Regions from separate parts of the Kosakonia cowanii JCM 10956 genome, predicted to be linked through region 2. Evidence: predicted binding sites of a transcription regulator. Region 2 holds the regulator's gene; each other region holds the start of a gene.
The links. Region 2 encodes Fur, which represses iron uptake genes when iron is present. Its sites were predicted from a motif close to ATAATAATGAGAACNACTATCAA; they were not measured.
Positions count from the first base shown of each region.

Region 1 (4,214 bases), 1.2 Mb from region 2:
GCCATTTTTCAGGCGGGAAGACGCCGAACTCACCGGCGTGGATGGTCAGGGTTTCCGCCGGCTCTGGGCTGGTCTCATCGGCATAGCCGTAATAGCGGATCGCGCCGCGCTGCACGCTTAAACGCGGGTAAACACCCTGACGCGTACCGGCATCAAGATGGCGTTTCCAGATGGAGGCTGGCGCGGTCTCTTTTGTCCAGAACGGCGTGGTGCGGGTGTGGACATAATTCGCGGGTATAGTAATGCGTTGCATATTTCATCCTCTTTTTATCTCAGCCACTGTTGTCGCCGGGAGGGGGAAAAGCATATGTTGCATAGCATATACCTGTTTTAAAAAATATCGACTATTTTTTATAAATGTTATTTAAAGTTGATAAGATAAATCTTCACAAACCTATTTCGTGCTACTTTTTATACTCCGAAAGGATCATATTAATAAAAATCAAAAGCGCGATAAAAATGAAAACCTATCGATAAAAAATGAAATTATTTATTCGGCAACGCTAAATAAAGGCCCCCGGCGCGGGGGCAACATCACTTATTGCAGAAGGGTGCTCTCCCAGCCGTCGAAAATGGCTGCCACGTTATACTGCGCGGCGTCCGCCTCGCTGAGCTGATAGCGCTCACCGCCCTGCCCGGCGCCTGGCCCACGGTTATTGACCTCATAAAAACGGCTGTCCTGTGGGTAAAACCAAATTTTATCGCCGTGCTTATCTTTGCCGGACATCTTGTCCCAGCCGTAGATATGGTCATCAATCTCGCTATTGATAATCGCCGCCAGGCCAATGGCGTTCGGGTCGGCATAGCGCCCGTCGCTAAACTGGGTGGTCGGGTGCCACGGGCGGCCCAGCGCAAAGCTTTTCGCCGGTACGCCCGGCTCTTTGCTCAGCTTACTGTTGATAATAAACAGGCCAAACCGCTCCCCGGCCTGGGTGGCAGGCGCGGTGAGATAACCGTATGGCGGAGCGGTGTCATCACGGTTGCGGGCAATGATTTCGCAGCGATCGAACACCGCGATACCGGGGCCGAAGATAAAATCGACGTGGCCGCTGATGGCGCAGTCGGTGAAGTAGCTGCGGCTGCCCTGCTTGCTGTAAAAAGTGTCCTGATAACCCTCAAGGCGAACGTGACGAAAGCGCGCTCTGTCTGCCCCGTCTGCCACCATCAGCGCCACCGCCTGGGTATCTTTCAGCTTCTTCGCATCGCCTTCCGGCAGCGCGGCGTTGGCGGGGAAATCAAAAGTATTACGAATGGTGAGGTTCTCCAGCGTCACGCCGCTGGCGCGGATCTCTACCGTGCTGGTGCGCCCGGTGCCGAGCTTCTCTCCCTGCTCATCCAGCGCACCTGCGGGGGTATTGGCCTCAATCACCGTGCCTGCCGTCGATTCCCCAATCAGTGTGACGGGCTTTTCAATGACCAGCCGCTCATGCCAGCGCCCCTCTTTAATCAGAATGCGCCACGGCGTGCCGCTCTGAGGCGCGGCGTCGAGCGCCTGGCCGATAGTGGAAAATTCACCAGCCTGCGGCGTCGGCGATACCACGGCGTTCCACTCGGCTGCCTGCGCGCTGGCGCTCAGGCAGATCAGCAGCAGTGCGGAGCAGTGCAGGGTTTTCATTGTTCTCTCCTTGGTCGTTTTTTGGGCAAAGGCAGTTCATGCAGCAGGGCGCAGATCCGCCAGATATGACGCGTTGCCAGCGCTGCGCGCCGGTTCCATCGGGATCTGCTACTGGCAAATAGCGGCCTCTGTCCAAAGTCAGTAAGGAGAGTCGGCTTAACGGGCTGTAATGCTTTTATTTTTTTACGAGAGCATAGGCCAGTAAAAAGCCTTTGCGCATTTTAAAACGCTGTTTTGAGATCAAACTCAAACTTATGACGTCCATTACTCAAACGAGAATCAAAACTATTATCACGATAAAAAAGAGAAATTATTCCCGCTGACATAGGTTGTTTCTGAACGCAGCTATATATGGCAGCAGGTTGATTAATTGACTAAAAACGCCTTAAATCATAAGAAGCTATTTTACCTGGCCTCAGGAGTGCTTTTCTGGCAACCTTTGCTTCCCTTTGAGTGGGTAAAAAATTAACATTGCCCGACGTGGTTTTAATATTTGAACGCGGACTCAACCTGCAACGGTAAGTAAAATAATCATGAAAAATAAAAAGATAGACACGATGGCCCGCGTCGCTATGCGCATCAGGGGCTTATCAGTAAAGGAAAAACGTCTTCGCTACCAGGATAAGATGTTTACCTTTAAATATGTTTCCGGACATTACGAAGTCTTTTTGGACGGTGAAAAAGTTGACACCTTCGCTACGGAAAACATCAACCAGGCGATTGCGGATTTTAAAGAAAAAAATAACAAAAACAGGCGCTGATAAACCTGCAAATACGCTTTTATGCCCCGCGTTTACTCCTGTAATTAAATCTTAGAGCACACATAATACCGGGCGACATTACCGTTCGCGCCGGTCTCTTCGCGCACGTCATTAATTCCTCAAAGAAACAACCTCTTAAAATTAGTAGTTAAATCACAAGCTTAGGCATAATTTTTTTACACAAGTTGTTTACTTGGTAACGATAATTCATATCATCTTGATAATTACTCTCAACTTGAGAGCGGTGTTTACCCCGACCGGTTAAGGTCGTCTTCACCTGCATAATCAGGAACGTTATAAGAATGAAAAATCGTTACCTTTGGGCTATTAACCCCTGTTTGTTGATGATGTTATCCGCGCAGGCCGCGGCACAAGACGCAAAAGAGGAGACGCTGGTGGTGGCCGCCAGCCGTGCCAATCACAGCGTCGCCGATATGGCGCAAACCACCTGGGTCATTGAGCAGGCTGAAATTGAGCAGCAGGTTCAGGGTGGTAAAGAGTTAAAAGAGGTGCTGGCGCAGCTTATTCCGGGAATGGATGTCAGCAGCCAGGGGCGCACCAACTACGGCATGAATATGCGCGGGCGCTCAATGATGGTGATGGTCGACGGCGTGCGTCTCAACTCATCGCGCACCGACAGCCGCCAGCTCGACTCTATCGATCCCTTTAATATCGCGCGCATTGAGATTATCTCCGGCGCGACCTCGCTCTATGGCGGCGGCAGCACCGGCGGCCTGATCAATATCGTCACTAAAAAGGGGCAGCCGGAGACGGAAGTCGAGTTCCAGACCGGTACCAAAAGCGGTTTTAACAGCCATAACGATCATGATGACAACGTTGCGGCCTCGGTGAGTGGCGGTAATGATAAGGCCTCCGGGCGGCTGTCGGTTGCTTATCAGCGCTACGGCGGCTGGTATGATGGCAAAGGCGATGAGGTACTCATTGATAACACCCAGACCGGCCTGCAATACTCTGACCGGCTGGACGTGATGGGCACCGGCACGCTCAATATCGACGAGCACCAGCAACTGCAACTTACCACTCAGTACTTTAAGAGCGAGTCTGACGGGAAACATGGCCTCTTCTTAGGCGAAAACTTCTCGGCAGTCACCGGCTCCGCTACGGCCTACAACAAAGGCAACCTTGATGCCGACCGTATCCCGGGCACCGAGCGCCACCTGATCAATCTGCAATACTCGAACACCGATTTCTGGGGCCAGGATGTGGTAGCGCAGATCTACTACCGCGATGAGAGCCTGGCGTTTTACCCCTTCCCAACCCTCTCAAGCGGCCGGGTCACCAGCATTGGTGCTTCGCAGCAGAAGACCGACTTTTATGGCGGCAAGTTGACCATCAACAGCAAACCGGTTGATGCCCTGACGCTGACCTGGGGGATCGATGCTGAACATGAAACCTTCGACGCCAACCAGCAGTTCTTCAATCTGAACAGCGCCGCCGCCAGCGGAGGCATGCAGCTCGATAAAACCTTTAAGGTTGAGCGCTATCCGGGCTACAGCATCACCAATATCGCGCCGTTCCTGCAAAGCAGCTACGACATTGACGCCATCACCCTGAGCGGCGGCGTGCGTTACCAGTACATGGAAAACCGCATCGACGATTTTGTCGGTTATTCCCAGCAGCAGGCGATTGCCAGTGGTAAAGCGACCTCAGCGGACGCCGTGCCAGGCGGGAAAACGGATTACAACAATCTGCTGTTTAACGCCGGAATCCTCGGTCATCTGAGCGACCGCCAGCAGCTGTGGTTCAACTTCTCGCAGGGTTTTGAGATCCCTGACCCTGCTAAGTATTACGGCGCGGGCACCTATCAGTTAGTTGAT
Region 1 covers NZ_CP019445.1:1,425,684-1,429,897, forward strand. Annotated here, with positions in the region: gene BWI95_RS06560 (TehB-like domain-containing protein) at 1-253, opposite strand, end outside; gene BWI95_RS06565 (pectinesterase family protein) at 539-1,615, opposite strand; gene BWI95_RS06570 (hypothetical protein) at 2,149-2,376, shown strand; gene BWI95_RS06575 (TonB-dependent siderophore receptor) at 2,679-4,214, shown strand, end outside.
Region 1: a site for Fur is predicted at 2,588-2,610, ahead of BWI95_RS06575 (TonB-dependent siderophore receptor). Genes of this name have one in related genera too.

Region 2 (4,214 bases):
GCGGTGGTGACCGGTTTTGATCAGAGCGGCGTGTTCTATGGCCTGCAATCTCTGCTTTCGCTTCTCCCCGCGCAGGGGCCGATGACGCTCCCCGCTCTGACGGCGAAAGATGCGCCGCGCTTCGACTATCGCGGTATTCATCTGGATGTCGGGCGTAATTTCCACAGCAAAGCGGCGGTGTTGCGCCTGCTGGATCAGATGGCGGCTTACAAGCTGAATAAATTCCACTTCCATCTGACGGACGATGAAGGGTGGCGCATTGAAATTCCGGGGCTGCCGGAGCTGACTGAGATTGGCAGCCAGCGCTGCCACGATCTGAGCGAGAAGCAGTGCCTGCTGCCGCAGCTGGGCTCGGGTCCGGATCGTGATAACAACGGCAGCGGGTACTTTACCCGCGCCGACTACATCGAGATCCTCAAATACGCCAAAGCGCGACACATTGAGGTGATCCCGGAGATCGACATGCCTGCCCATGCGCGCGCGGCGGTGATCTCAATGGAAGCACGTTACGAACGCCTGATAAAAGAGGGTAAGGATGAGAGCGAGGCGAGCCGCTATCGGCTGCTCGATCCGACCGATACCTCTGTTACCGCTGGCGTACAATTCTACGATCGCACCGGCTACCTCAATCCGTGCCTGGACTCCTCGCGCAACTTTGTCGATAAGGTGATGGGCGAAATCCTGCAGATGCACAGAGAAGCGGGTCTGCCGCTGCGCACCTGGCACTTTGGCGGCGATGAAGCAAAAAATATCTACCTGGGCGCTGGTTATACGGATGTGAACAATCCGCAGCCGGGTAAAGGCATCATCGATCAGAGCAAGCAAGATAAGCCTTGGGCGAAATCCGAGGCCTGCCAGGCGATGATCAAAGCCGGGAAAGTGAGCGATGTTGAACACCTCTCCAGCTACTTTGGCGCAGAGGTAAGCAAGCTGGTTAAGGCGCACGGCATCGATGTGATGCAGGCGTGGCAGGATGGGCTGAAAGATGCCAAAGACGCTTCTGTGTTTGCCACCCAACATGTGAATGTCAACTTCTGGGATGCGCTCTACTGGGGTGGTTTCGATTCCGTCAACGATTGGGCGAATAAGGGCTTCCGCGTGGTGGTCTCCAACCCGGACTACGTCTATCTCGACTTCCCGAGTGAAGTTCACCCTGATGAGAGCGGTTACTACTGGGGGACGCGTTTCAGCGATGAGCGCAAAATCTTCAGCTTCGCGCCGGACAACATGCCGCAAAATGCGGAAACCTCGGTTGACCGTGATGGCAACGCGTTCAGCGCTAAATCAGACAAGCCGTGGCCAGGCGCCTACGGGCTTTCCGCCGAGTTGTGGAGCGAAGTGGTGCGCACGGATGAGCAGATGGAGTATATGATCTATCCGCGTCTGGTCGCCGTCGCTGAGCGGGCATGGCATCGCGCAAGCTGGGAGCTGGATTATCAGGCAGGCCGCGAATACAAAGGCGGCGAGACGCAGTGGGTCGATCAGAAAGCGCTTACGGCTGACTGGCAGCGTTTTGCCAATCTGTTAGGGCATCGCGAGCTGGCGAAGCTGGATAAAGCCGGCATCCATTATCGTCTGCCGGTGCCAGGGGCGCGAATTGTTGACGGTGTGCTGGAGGTCAACATCCGCTTCCCGGGGCTGGTGGTGGAGTACTCCCTCGATCGCGGCAAAACGTGGCAACGCTACGAAGCGGAATCCCGTCCACAGATTAAAGGAGAAATTCAGGTGCGCACCGTAAGCCCGGACGGCAGGCGCGTCAGCCGTGTTGACACGCTGAAAGCTTGATCGCTTTCCACCCTGAGCGGCGTAACCTTCTAACGCGCCGCTCAGCCGACAGGCATAAAAAAAGCCAACCTGACGGTTGGCTTTTAACATTCAGAAGAACTTATTTTGCGTCGTGCGCGTGTTCATCTTCGCGGCAGTCGCCTTCGGCGCAGTGGCCGTAAAGGTAGAGACTGTGGTTCGTCAGGCGGATACCGTGTTTAGCGGCGATTTCGCGCTGGCGCAATTCGATGGAATCATCACTGAATTCGATGACTTTACCGCAGTCGAGGCAGATAAGGTGATCGTGGTGATGCTGCTGCGTCAGTTCAAAAACGGACTTGCCGCCTTCGAAGTTGTGACGGGTGACAATCCCGGCGTCATCAAACTGGTTCAGCACGCGGTACACCGTTGCCAGACCAATCTCTTCACCCATGTCGATCAGACGCTTATAAAGATCTTCCGCACTGACATGATGGTTATCCGGCTCCTGAAGCACTTCCAGAATTTTTAAACGTGGAAGCGTGACTTTCAGGCCGGCCTTCTTTAATGCGGTATTGTTGTCAGTCATGCGGAATCTGTCCTGTTGCTATACGATTCACTTCCTTCTCGGAAGTTATAAGGAATGCACCCGGGCGAATGCGTATCATTATAGAACTGCCATGTATAAATGAAAACTGCAAGCCCTCAAGTAAAGTAAGCTTTTAAAACGTGGTATCGCCGACAACTCCCGGTCGAGCGTAACGCGTTAAGCAGGGCTTATTGTACAGGGATGAATAGGAAAGTTAAAAAAATGTAGCAATTATTTCGATTGCTTTTACCTATTGATACGGCGCAACCAGCAGATTGCGCCATAAAAATCAGGCGTTCAGGATTTCATCCAGATGCAGCTCTTCAGAAACCTGCTTCACCCACTTCTGTACGCGCTCGGCAGTCAGTTCTGGCTGGCGGTCTTCGTCAATCGCCAGACCAACAAAGTGGTCGTCATCCGCCAGGCCTTTTGAAGCTTCGAAATGGTAACCGGCAGTCGGCCAGTGACCCACAATGGTCGCGCCGCGCGGTTCGATAATATCGCGAATAGTGCCCAGCGCATCACAGAAGTACTCAGCATAATCTTCCTGGTCGCCGCAGCCGAAAAGTGCTACTAATTTACCATTAAAATCAATCTCTTCCAGCGTCGGGAAGAAGTCATCCCAGTCGCACTGCGCTTCACCGTAATACCAAGTCGGAATGCCGAGCAACAGGATGTCATATCCTTCGATATCTTCCTTACTGCTCTTGGCAATGTCATGAACATCGGCGACGTCTTTACCAAGCTGGCTCTGGATCATTTTGGCGATGTTTTCGGTGTTGCCGGTGTCGCTGCCGAAGAAAATGCCTGTAATTGCCATGAGTAAAATAACCTCTTGAATCTTAATGAGTATAGGGGGAGCGCTAAGCCCACAGATAAGGGCAATCATAGCAGAACAGAGAAGAACGCGGAAACAGCTATTGCCGCGGACTGCACTGTATGCCACATGAAAAGGGGAATTTGACGATGATTCAGAAGAATCGCTATCCGCGCAGGGCTTTAAGCTGCGCCAGCAGCATCTCTTCGATAAGTTCGCTGCGGCTTATCTCGCGCGCCTCGGCCAGCTCATTTAAGGCTTCCACCGCTTCCGCATTCAGTTTCAGTTCGACGCGCTTAAGCCCGCGAACTTTATCGCGTTTGAGCTGGTTGCGTTTATTAATGCGCAACTGTTCATCGCGCGAGAGCGGGTTGGTCTTCGGCCGTCCCGGGCGACGCTCATTCGCGAAGAGATCTAGTGTCGTACGGTCCGTTTGTTCTTTAGCCATGATATGAATACTACGGGAAAACACGCAATCGGGCCGCTGCCCGGGCTGAATAGCGCGCCATCATACATCACCAACATCGGCACGCCAACGACCGGGCGCGTTGAAACGACCGGTCGCCGCCTTTTTAATCAGTTGGCCTTACTCTGCCAGGTAACGGCGAATGGCACGCAGCACCGCGTCAGGTTTTTCTGCATGCACCCAGTGCCCGGCACCGGCAATGACATACGCCCGCGCCTGGGGAAATTGCGCCAGCAGCGCATCGCGGTAGGCATCGGTGACATAAGAGGAGTTGCCACCGCAGACGAAGAGGGCAGGCTTATCCCACGCCGGGATTTTCTCCCAGCCCACTATATTGGCATATTGATCCCACAGCACCGGCACGTTAAAACGCCACTCACCGTCGACGAAGGATTTCAGTAAAAACTGAACCACGCCCTCTTCATCAAGCTGCTCGCGCATCAGCGCCGCCGCCTGCTGGCGCGACGAAACATTTGCCTCGCTAACGGCGTTGATGGCGGCAAAGATCTCATCGTGACGGCGCACCTTATAATCCACGGGCGCCATATCAATCGCCACCAGATGGTCGATGCGTTCCGGTGCCAGTGAAGTTAGCGCCA
Region 2 covers NZ_CP019445.1:2,607,713-2,611,926, forward strand. Annotated here, with positions in the region: partial or broken gene BWI95_RS12265 (beta-N-acetylhexosaminidase) at 1-1,785, shown strand, start outside; gene fur (ferric iron uptake transcriptional regulator) at 1,886-2,332, opposite strand; gene fldA (flavodoxin FldA) at 2,622-3,152, opposite strand; gene ybfE (LexA regulated protein) at 3,316-3,597, opposite strand; gene ybfF (esterase) at 3,736-4,214, opposite strand, start outside.

Region 3 (4,214 bases), 1.2 Mb from region 2:
CTTCCTGCCGAAGAGGAAGATGCGCAGCAGGTGAAAGAGCAGATTGAAGCAGCCGGGCGCAAAGCCGTGCTGATCCCGGGCGATTTGAGCGATGAAGAATTTGCCCGTTCTCTGCCGCATACAGCGAAAGAGCAGCTTGGCGGCCTGGATGTGCTGACGCTGGTAGCGGGTACGCAAACCGCGATTGAGGATATTGCAGACCTCAGCAGCGAGCAGTTTATCTATACCTATAAGGTCAACGTTTTCGCGCTCTTCTGGATCACCCAGGAGGCGATTCCGCTGATGCCGCGCGGGGGTAGCATTATTACTACCTCGTCGATTCAGGCTTATCAGCCAAGCACGCACCTGCTTGATTACGCCTCAACCAAAGCGGCTATTCTCAACTACACCCGCGGGCTGGCGAAACAGGTCGCTGAGAAAGGCATTCGCGTCAACAGTGTTGCGCCAGGGCCAATCTGGACCGCGCTGCAGATTTCCGGCGGTCAGCCGCAGGAGAAACTGCCGGAGTTCGGCCAGCAGACGCCGCTTAAACGCGCCGGTCAGCCAGCCGAGCTGGCACCTGTTTATGTCTATCTGGCAAGCCAGGAGTCGAGCTATGTCACCGCTGAAGTGCATGGCGTGACGGGTGGTGAGCACCTGAGTTAAGCAGGCATAAAAAAAGCTGGCTCCGGCCAGCTTTTTTTTATCTCGTTCGCGGGTTACTTCGCTTTCGCGACCTCTTCCCCTACCAGACCGATCTTCAGATAGCCCGCCTGATGCAGGCTGTCCATCACTTTCATCATCGTCTCGTAATCAACGGTCTTATCAGCGCGGAAGAAGATGGTGGTATCCTTTTTCCCTTCGGTCACCGCGTTCAGCTGGTTGATCATCGTCTCTTCCGTCACCGGATCGTTGCCGATAAACATGCTGTTATCTGCCTTCACGGAGAGATAAATCGGTTTTTCCGGGCGCGGCTGCGGCTGGCTGGAAGAGGCAGGCAGATTGACCTTAACGTCAACGGTAGCAAGCGGCGCGGCCACCATAAAGATAATCAGCAGCACCAGCATCACGTCGATAAACGGCGTGACGTTGATTTCGTGCATTTCGCCGTTATCGTCGAGGTTTTCATTAAGACGCATTGCCATAGCCAATCAACCTACGCGTAATTTCTGGGTGGTACGAACCGGCTGCGCGTTGCTGGCGGCCAGATCCAGATCGCGGCTTTGCAGCAGCAGCACCTGAGCAGCAACATCGCCGAGGTTAGCTTTATAGTTACCGATCATGCGCGCAAAGATGTTGTAGATCACTACCGCCGGGATAGCGGCGACCAGGCCGATAGCCGTTGCCAGCAGCGCTTCAGCGATGCCCGGCGCGACAACCGCGAGGTTAGTGGTTTGCGTCTGCGCAATGCCGATAAAGCTGTTCATGATGCCCCAGACGGTACCAAACAGACCAATAAAGGGCGAAATCGCGCCGATGGTGGCGAGGAAACCGTTGCCGCGACCCATATGACGGCCCGTTGCCGCTACGCGTCGCTCAAGGCGGAAACCGGTGCGCTCTTTAATGCCTTCGTTATCTTCGCTGCCTGCGGAGAGCTCCAGCTCGTTCTGCGCTTCGTTGATCAACATCGCGCTCAGGCTGCGGGCGTGGAATGTCGAAGCGATCTCAGTCGCCTGATCCAGCGAGCGGGCATCGGCCAGCTGCTGCTGTTCACGCTTGAGACGGCGCTTTTGCCCGAGGATCTCAACGCTTTTACTGAAGAAAAGCGCCCAGGTGACGACTGACGCCAGAATCAGACCGATCATCACGATTTTCACCACGATATCGGCGTGCTGATACATACCCCATACGGAAAGATCCGTCTGCATCAAATTATTACCCACTCTGTTTCTCCGGGACGCAAATCACAAAAAACACTGCGCCATAATAGCAAAAAGTCGTCGAATTGATAGTAGTTCTCATTAGTATTTACATAGTGCACAACACAACCCGCTATTTCCTTGCGTTGACGCAGTAAACCGGCGCGTCTGCTGGTTTTATAGAAAAATTCACCGCCTCTGATGCATCATTTCGCAATCATGGTAGTCTGGACATCCAGACGTATAAAAACAGGTTGAGCAGACATGACGGCGAAACATCTTGATACCGCGCTGGTAAACGCCGGGCGGAGCAAAAAGTATACTCAGGGTTCGGTGAATACGGTGATTCAGCGCGCCTCCTCCCTGGTGTTCGAAACGGTGGAAGCGAAAAAGCACGCCACGCGCAACCGCGCCAACGGCGAGCTTTTCTATGGACGGCGCGGGACGCTGACCCACTTCTCACTGCAAGAGGCGATGTGCGAACTGGAAGGTGGTGCCGGTTGTGCGCTCTTCCCCTGCGGCGCGGCGGCGGTGGCAAACACCATCCTGGCCTTTGTCGAACAGGGCGATCATGTATTGATGACCAATACCGCCTACGAACCGACGCAAGATTTCAGCACCAAAATCCTCGCTAAACTGGGCGTTACCACCAGCTGGTTTGATCCGCTGATTGGCTCAAGCATCGTGCAACTGGTGCAACCCAATACCAAAGTGGTGTTCCTCGAATCGCCCGGCTCCATCACCATGGAAGTGCATGATGTTCCCGCCATCGTGCAGGCGGTGCGTAGCGTCGCGCCGGAGGCCATCATTATGATCGACAACACCTGGGCGGCGGGCGTGCTGTTTAAGGCGCTGGATTTTGATATCGATATCTCCATTCAGGCGGGCACCAAATATCTGATTGGTCACTCCGATGCGATGGTCGGCACCGCCGTAGCAAACGCCCGCTGTTGGGAGCAACTGCGGGAAAACGCCTATCTGATGGGGCAGATGCTGGATGCGGATACCGCCTATATGACCAGCCGCGGCCTGCGCACACTGGGGGTGCGTTTACGCCAGCATCACGAAAGCAGCCTGAAGATTGCCGAGTGGCTGGCGGCGCATCCGCAGGTGGCGCAGGTCAATCATCCGGCGCTGCCAGGCAGTAAAGGGCATGAGTACTGGAAGCGGGATTTCAGCGGCAGCAGCGGCCTCTTCTCCTTTGTGCTCAACAAGCGTTTGAACAATGAAGAATTGGCCAACTATCTCGATAATTTTTCGCTCTTCAGCATGGCCTATTCGTGGGGCGGGTTTGAATCACTGATCCTCGCCAACCAGCCTGAGCACATCGCCGCTATTCGCCCGGAAGGCCGTGTCGACTTCGACGGCACGCTGATCCGATTGCACATTGGTTTAGAAAACGTTGATGATCTTATCGGTGATTTAGTGGCAGGCTTTCAGCGCATCGTGTAAACCATGATTAACGGGGCAAAAAGTAAGATTATTCTCCCTTTGTTGCGCCCCGGATCGAGGTCTTTTTGGCGAAGTGGAGTACAATAGCCTCCTCTACGCGGTTCCACAGGAAAGCCCATGGCTGTTATTCAAGATATTATTGCTGCGCTCTGGCATCACGACTTTGCTGCGCTGGCCGATCCGCACGTTGTCGGCGTTGTCTATCTCGTGATGTTTGCCACGCTCTTTTTAGAGAACGGCTTGCTTCCTGCCTCGTTTTTACCGGGCGACAGCTTACTGCTGCTCGCCGGGGCGCTGATTGCGCGCGGCTGCATGGACTTTGTCTCAACGCTGCTGATCCTTACCTCCGCCGCCAGTCTCGGCTGCTGGCTGAGCTATGTTCAGGGGCGCTGGCTGGGCAATACGCGTATTGTGAAAAGCTGGCTGGCGCAGCTGCCGGTGAAGTATCACGAGCGCGCCACCTGCATGTTTGACCGTCACGGCCTGCTGGCGCTGCTGGCCGGGCGTTTTCTGGCTTTTATCCGCACCCTGTTGCCAACGATGGCCGGTATCTCTGGCTTGTCGAACCGCCGTTTTCAGCTCTTCAACTGGCTGAGCGCGCTGCTGTGGGTCGGCGTGGTGATCTCGCTCGGCTACGCGATTAGCATGATCCCGTTTGTGAAACGCCACGAAGACCAGGTGATGACCTTTTTAATGGTGCTGCCGCTGTTCCTGCTGGTGGTGGGCCTGATTGGTGCCGTTACTGTCGTGCTAAAGAAGAAGTTCAGCAACGCCTGAGTTACTGCCCTCTTCGCGCGAAGAGGGCCTCCGTTATGCCCCCTGCATGGTGCGAATGCGCGCCAAATCCTCTCCCGGCGTCACGCCGAAGTAACGCTTAAATTCGCGGCTAAACTGCGATGGGCTCTCATAGCCGACACGCATCGC
Region 3 covers NZ_CP019445.1:1,439,140-1,443,353, forward strand. Annotated here, with positions in the region: gene BWI95_RS06625 (SDR family oxidoreductase) at 1-645, shown strand, start outside; gene exbD (TonB system transport protein ExbD) at 699-1,124, opposite strand; gene exbB (tol-pal system-associated acyl-CoA thioesterase) at 1,131-1,862, opposite strand; gene metC (cystathionine beta-lyase) at 2,103-3,290, shown strand; gene BWI95_RS06645 (DedA family protein) at 3,408-4,067, shown strand; gene BWI95_RS06650 (AraC family transcriptional regulator) at 4,101-4,214, opposite strand, start outside.
Region 3: a site for Fur is predicted at 1,925-1,947, ahead of exbB (tol-pal system-associated acyl-CoA thioesterase). Genes of this name have one in related genera too.

Region 4 (4,214 bases), 1.5 Mb from region 2:
ACAGGCAAAGATCAGGCACAGCGCCGGTTTCCCGCCCAGCACGCGATAGCCACTTTGCGGATGGTGTTTGCGGCTCTGCCACGCCAGCATCGATGGCAGCAGCAGGGCTAATACCGCAAGCGCAACGCCTGCATAACCGAGTGCCATCACAAAACCGCGCGGGTAGAAGAGGGCAAACGCCAGCGGCGGCAGGAAGGTAATGATGCCGGTTTGCAAACGGCCGCAGACACTATTATGGCGGCTAAAGAGATCGGCCAGGTAATCGAACAAACCCAGCGAAACGCCGAGGAATGAGGTGGCCAGCGCCAGATCGGCGAAGAGGTGGATCGCCAGCTCAACATGCGCAGAGGCGACGACATCGCGCAGCGCCAGCAACAAGCCATTAAGCCCTGACTGGCTGGCAAGCAGGCCGATAAAAGTATGGGAGTCGATGCTGCCAAGCGTCGCCAGCTGCCAGAAGATATAAGCCACCAGCGGAATGGCGCTACCGGTGATAAACACTTTGCGCAGTTGGCGAATGTTGCCGCCCATATAGCTGACGATGCTCGGCACGCTGCCGTGAAAACCAAACGAGGTGAAAATCACCGGCAGGGCTGAGAGCGCCAGCCCTTTTTCCAGCGGCATAGTCAGCAGGTTCGCCTGGTGTACGTGCGGCATTAACAGCGCCAGCATGATCACTAAAAAGAGGATTTTGGCGCTGAAGAGAAAACGGTTAAAGAGATCGACCAGTGAGGTGCCGATGCAGACCACGCCGCCAGCGACCAGTGTAAAGATCAACACGCCTGCGCTTGAGGAGAGCGAAACGTTGAACCACTCACTGATACTTGAAGCGAGCAATTCACCAGCACCGCTGATATAGGCAGCCGTTAGCGCATACATCAGAAACATCATGCTGAAGCCGGTGATCAACTGCCCGTAACGACCCAGATAGCGCTGCGCCAGTGTGCCGAGCCCGGTTTCAGCCGGAACATGCTGATAGACCTCAAGCAGCAGCAGGGCGGTATAACACATCACTGCCCATAAGATGAAAAGCAGCCCCAGCGTGGTTGCAAACCCTACGCCCGCCGCTGCCAGCGGCATCGCCAGCATACCCGCACCAATGGTGGTGCCAGCGACAATAAATACACTTCCAAGTGCCCGATTTTTCACACTTTCCTCTATCACTTAACTCACTGCACACGCAATACGCGGCGCAGAGTAAGATAATTCCACCGTTTCGTCAAATGACCGTTACATCTGCTGTAATCTTTTGTTTACGGCTCATCAGGCGAACGAGAAGGAGCTATCACCGGGGGTGTTGAGTGCGGAATCAGGCAGTGTGTTGCAGCAGGGGGGATAGACAGAGAGAAATGTTCTGGAGCAGAAGAAAAAGGCGGTACAGAATTAACTGAACCGCCTTTGTTATTAATTTTGTGCGTCGAGGGTCGCCAGCTCTTTATCAATAAAGTAGAGGCCTTCACCACTTTTACCCGCCAACGTTAATTTATCAATTACCGATTTAAAGAGTTTCTCTTCTTCATGCTGCTCGGCAACATACCACTGCAGGAAATTAAAGGTCGGATAATCCTGCGACATCATTGCAACGTGCGCCAGCTCATTAATTTTTTGCGTAATATGCTGTTCATGTTCGTAGGTCGCGCGGAACAGTTCATCAAGGGAAGCGTACTCAGCAACCGGTGAGGCAATATTCGCGATGCGCGGCAGGCTGCCGGTGTCCGTCAGGTAGTCGAACAGGCGCTGCATATGGGTCATCTCTTCCTGAGCGTGGCGGCGCAGAAACGCGGCAGCACCTTCAAAACTGTGATAGCTGCACCATGCGCTCATCTGTTGATAGAGCAGGGAGGAGAAGAGTTCCAGATTCATCTGTTCGTTGAGTTTTTCAATCATCTCTGCTTTTAACATCGCACGGCTCCGGAATTAAAAATATAACAGGGGAAAGTGCCGCCACTATAATTTGTTATTTAATTATTTGCAAAAGGTAAAATAATAAAACGTTTGATTAATAAAGAGAATGCGAATAACACGCATTGCCGGGGTAATATTTAAATGAATGAGAATTGTTTTTATTATTAATAAAAGAAAAAGCCAGCGCTAATGGCTGGCTTAAGAATTTACCAGGCCGCGCGGTTGGGATCGATAGCGATACCGCGACACTGATATTGAATGGTGATTTTGGTGTTCATGCAGCCTGAACCGCTGATCAAACTACAGGTCTGCACTGGCTGGCCAAATGCCACGGCGGTGGCATAGCCCAACTGCTGGCACTGTTTGTTGGCGGTGCCCTGCGCGACGTACTCATCATAACGCGCGGTCTGCATCATCTGCTGATTAAAGCTCAGACGTACCACACCGCTGGTGGTGTCCACGCTGCTCACTTCTGCTTCTTTGGTGATGGTGCACCCGGCAAGGAGTAACAGCGTGGCGGCAATAAGGACTCTCTTCATGACGTTGCTCTGCTTCATTTTTTGCATCTTCTCATCTTAATCGCCCCCTTTGTGCGGCAATCGACGGAATAACCCCCCGAACACCCTCTACTAATCAGGACGGCTCAAGCGGGCCGCTCAAAACTGTGAGGCGCCTTTTGATTTTTAAAACCATTTTTCACTAAATTTGAAAGTATGTTTGTGAGGTAGTAAGGTTTAGGTAACCTTTGCTATCCGAAGCACGTCTACAGGAGATGAAAATGAAAATTGCACTGATGATGGAAAACAGCCAGGCGGCGAAAAACGCCATCATTCTCAAAGAGCTGAAAACCGTAGCCGATGAGAAAGATTTCCCGGTGTATAACGTTGGCATGAGCGACGAAAATGACCATCATCTGACCTATATCCACCTCGGTATTATGGCCAGCATTCTGCTCAACTCTAAAGCGGTGGATTTCGTGGTGACCGGCTGCGGCACCGGGCAGGGCGCGCTGATGTCGCTGAACATCCATCCGGGCGTGGTCTGCGGTTACTGTATCGATCCGGCCGATGCGTTCCTGTTCGCGCAGATCAACAACGGTAACGCGCTGGCGCTGCCGTTTGCTAAAGGCTTTGGCTGGGGCGCTGAACTGAACGTGCGCTTTATCTTTGAGAAAGCCTTTACCGGACGCAACGGGGAAGGCTATCCGCCGGAGCGTAAAGAGCCGCAGGTGCGTAACGCTGGCATTCTGAACCAGGTAAAAGCAGCGGTGGTGAAAGAGAACTATCTCGATACGCTGCGCGCCATCGATCGCGAGCTGGTGAAAACCGCCGTCTCCGGCGAGCGTTTCCAGCAGTGCTTCTTTGAGAACTGCCAGAATAAAGAGATCGAAGCCTTCGTACGTGAAGTGCTGGCCTGATAACTCCTTTGCCTGATGGCGCTACGCTTATCAGGCCTACGGGGAGCAAATTTCTGCATCGCACCCGTAGGCCGGATAAGGCGTAAGCCGCCATCCGGCATTGCTGTTTAACGACTTTTCTGCGACACCGCGCTACCGGCATCCTTCGTCAAACGCAGCGTATCAATCATTCCCACCAGACAGATCAACGCAATAAAGACAAACGCCAGCCGGAAACTGATCCCTTCCATCGCGGCGATCCCTAACCAGCCGCTGATATGCTCGCCAATTCGAATGCCAATCGCGCCAAGCGTAATGCCAAGACCCACCGCCAGCTGTGTCGCCGTGCTAAACAGCGTATTGGCATAGCTCATCTGCGCGCCAGGCACATCGGCAAAGGCCAGCGTACTGACGCCGGTAAACTGCACCGAGCGAAAAACGCCACCAAGATAGAGGATGATAAACACCAGCCAGACCGGGGTATCGGCGGTGAGGAAGGCGCAGGCCAGCAGCGCAATCACATTTAGCGCGCCGTTAATCAACAGCAGCTTACGAAAGCCGAGCCAGCGGATAAGCGGCGTTGTCGCCGGTTTAATGGATAAATTCCCGGCAAACACCGCCAGCACCAGCAGCCCGGCGTGGAAGGGATCCATCCCAAACCCGACCTGAAACAGCAGCGGCAGCAGAAACGGCACCGCGCTGATCGAGGCGCGAAACAGCGAACCGCCATACATGGTGACGCGAAAGGTCGGCACCTGCATCGCGTCGAGGCGGATCATCGGCCACGCATGGCGGCGAAAATGGCGCAGCGTAAAGGCAAACATCACCGCGCCAAGCATCAGCAGTGTCAGCGTCAATCCACCCTGCGGGTGTTGCGAACCGAGCGCTTCCATTGCGTAAACCAGGCTCACCA
Region 4 covers NZ_CP019445.1:4,073,936-4,078,149, reverse strand. Annotated here, with positions in the region: gene tyrP (tyrosine transporter TyrP) at 1-1,149, opposite strand, end outside; gene ftnA (non-heme ferritin) at 1,405-1,902, opposite strand; gene yecR (YecR family lipoprotein) at 2,112-2,444, opposite strand; gene BWI95_RS19335 (RpiB/LacA/LacB family sugar-phosphate isomerase) at 2,684-3,322, shown strand; gene BWI95_RS19330 (MFS transporter) at 3,430-4,214, opposite strand, start outside.
Region 4: a site for Fur is predicted at 2,051-2,073, ahead of ftnA (non-heme ferritin). Genes of this name have one in related genera too.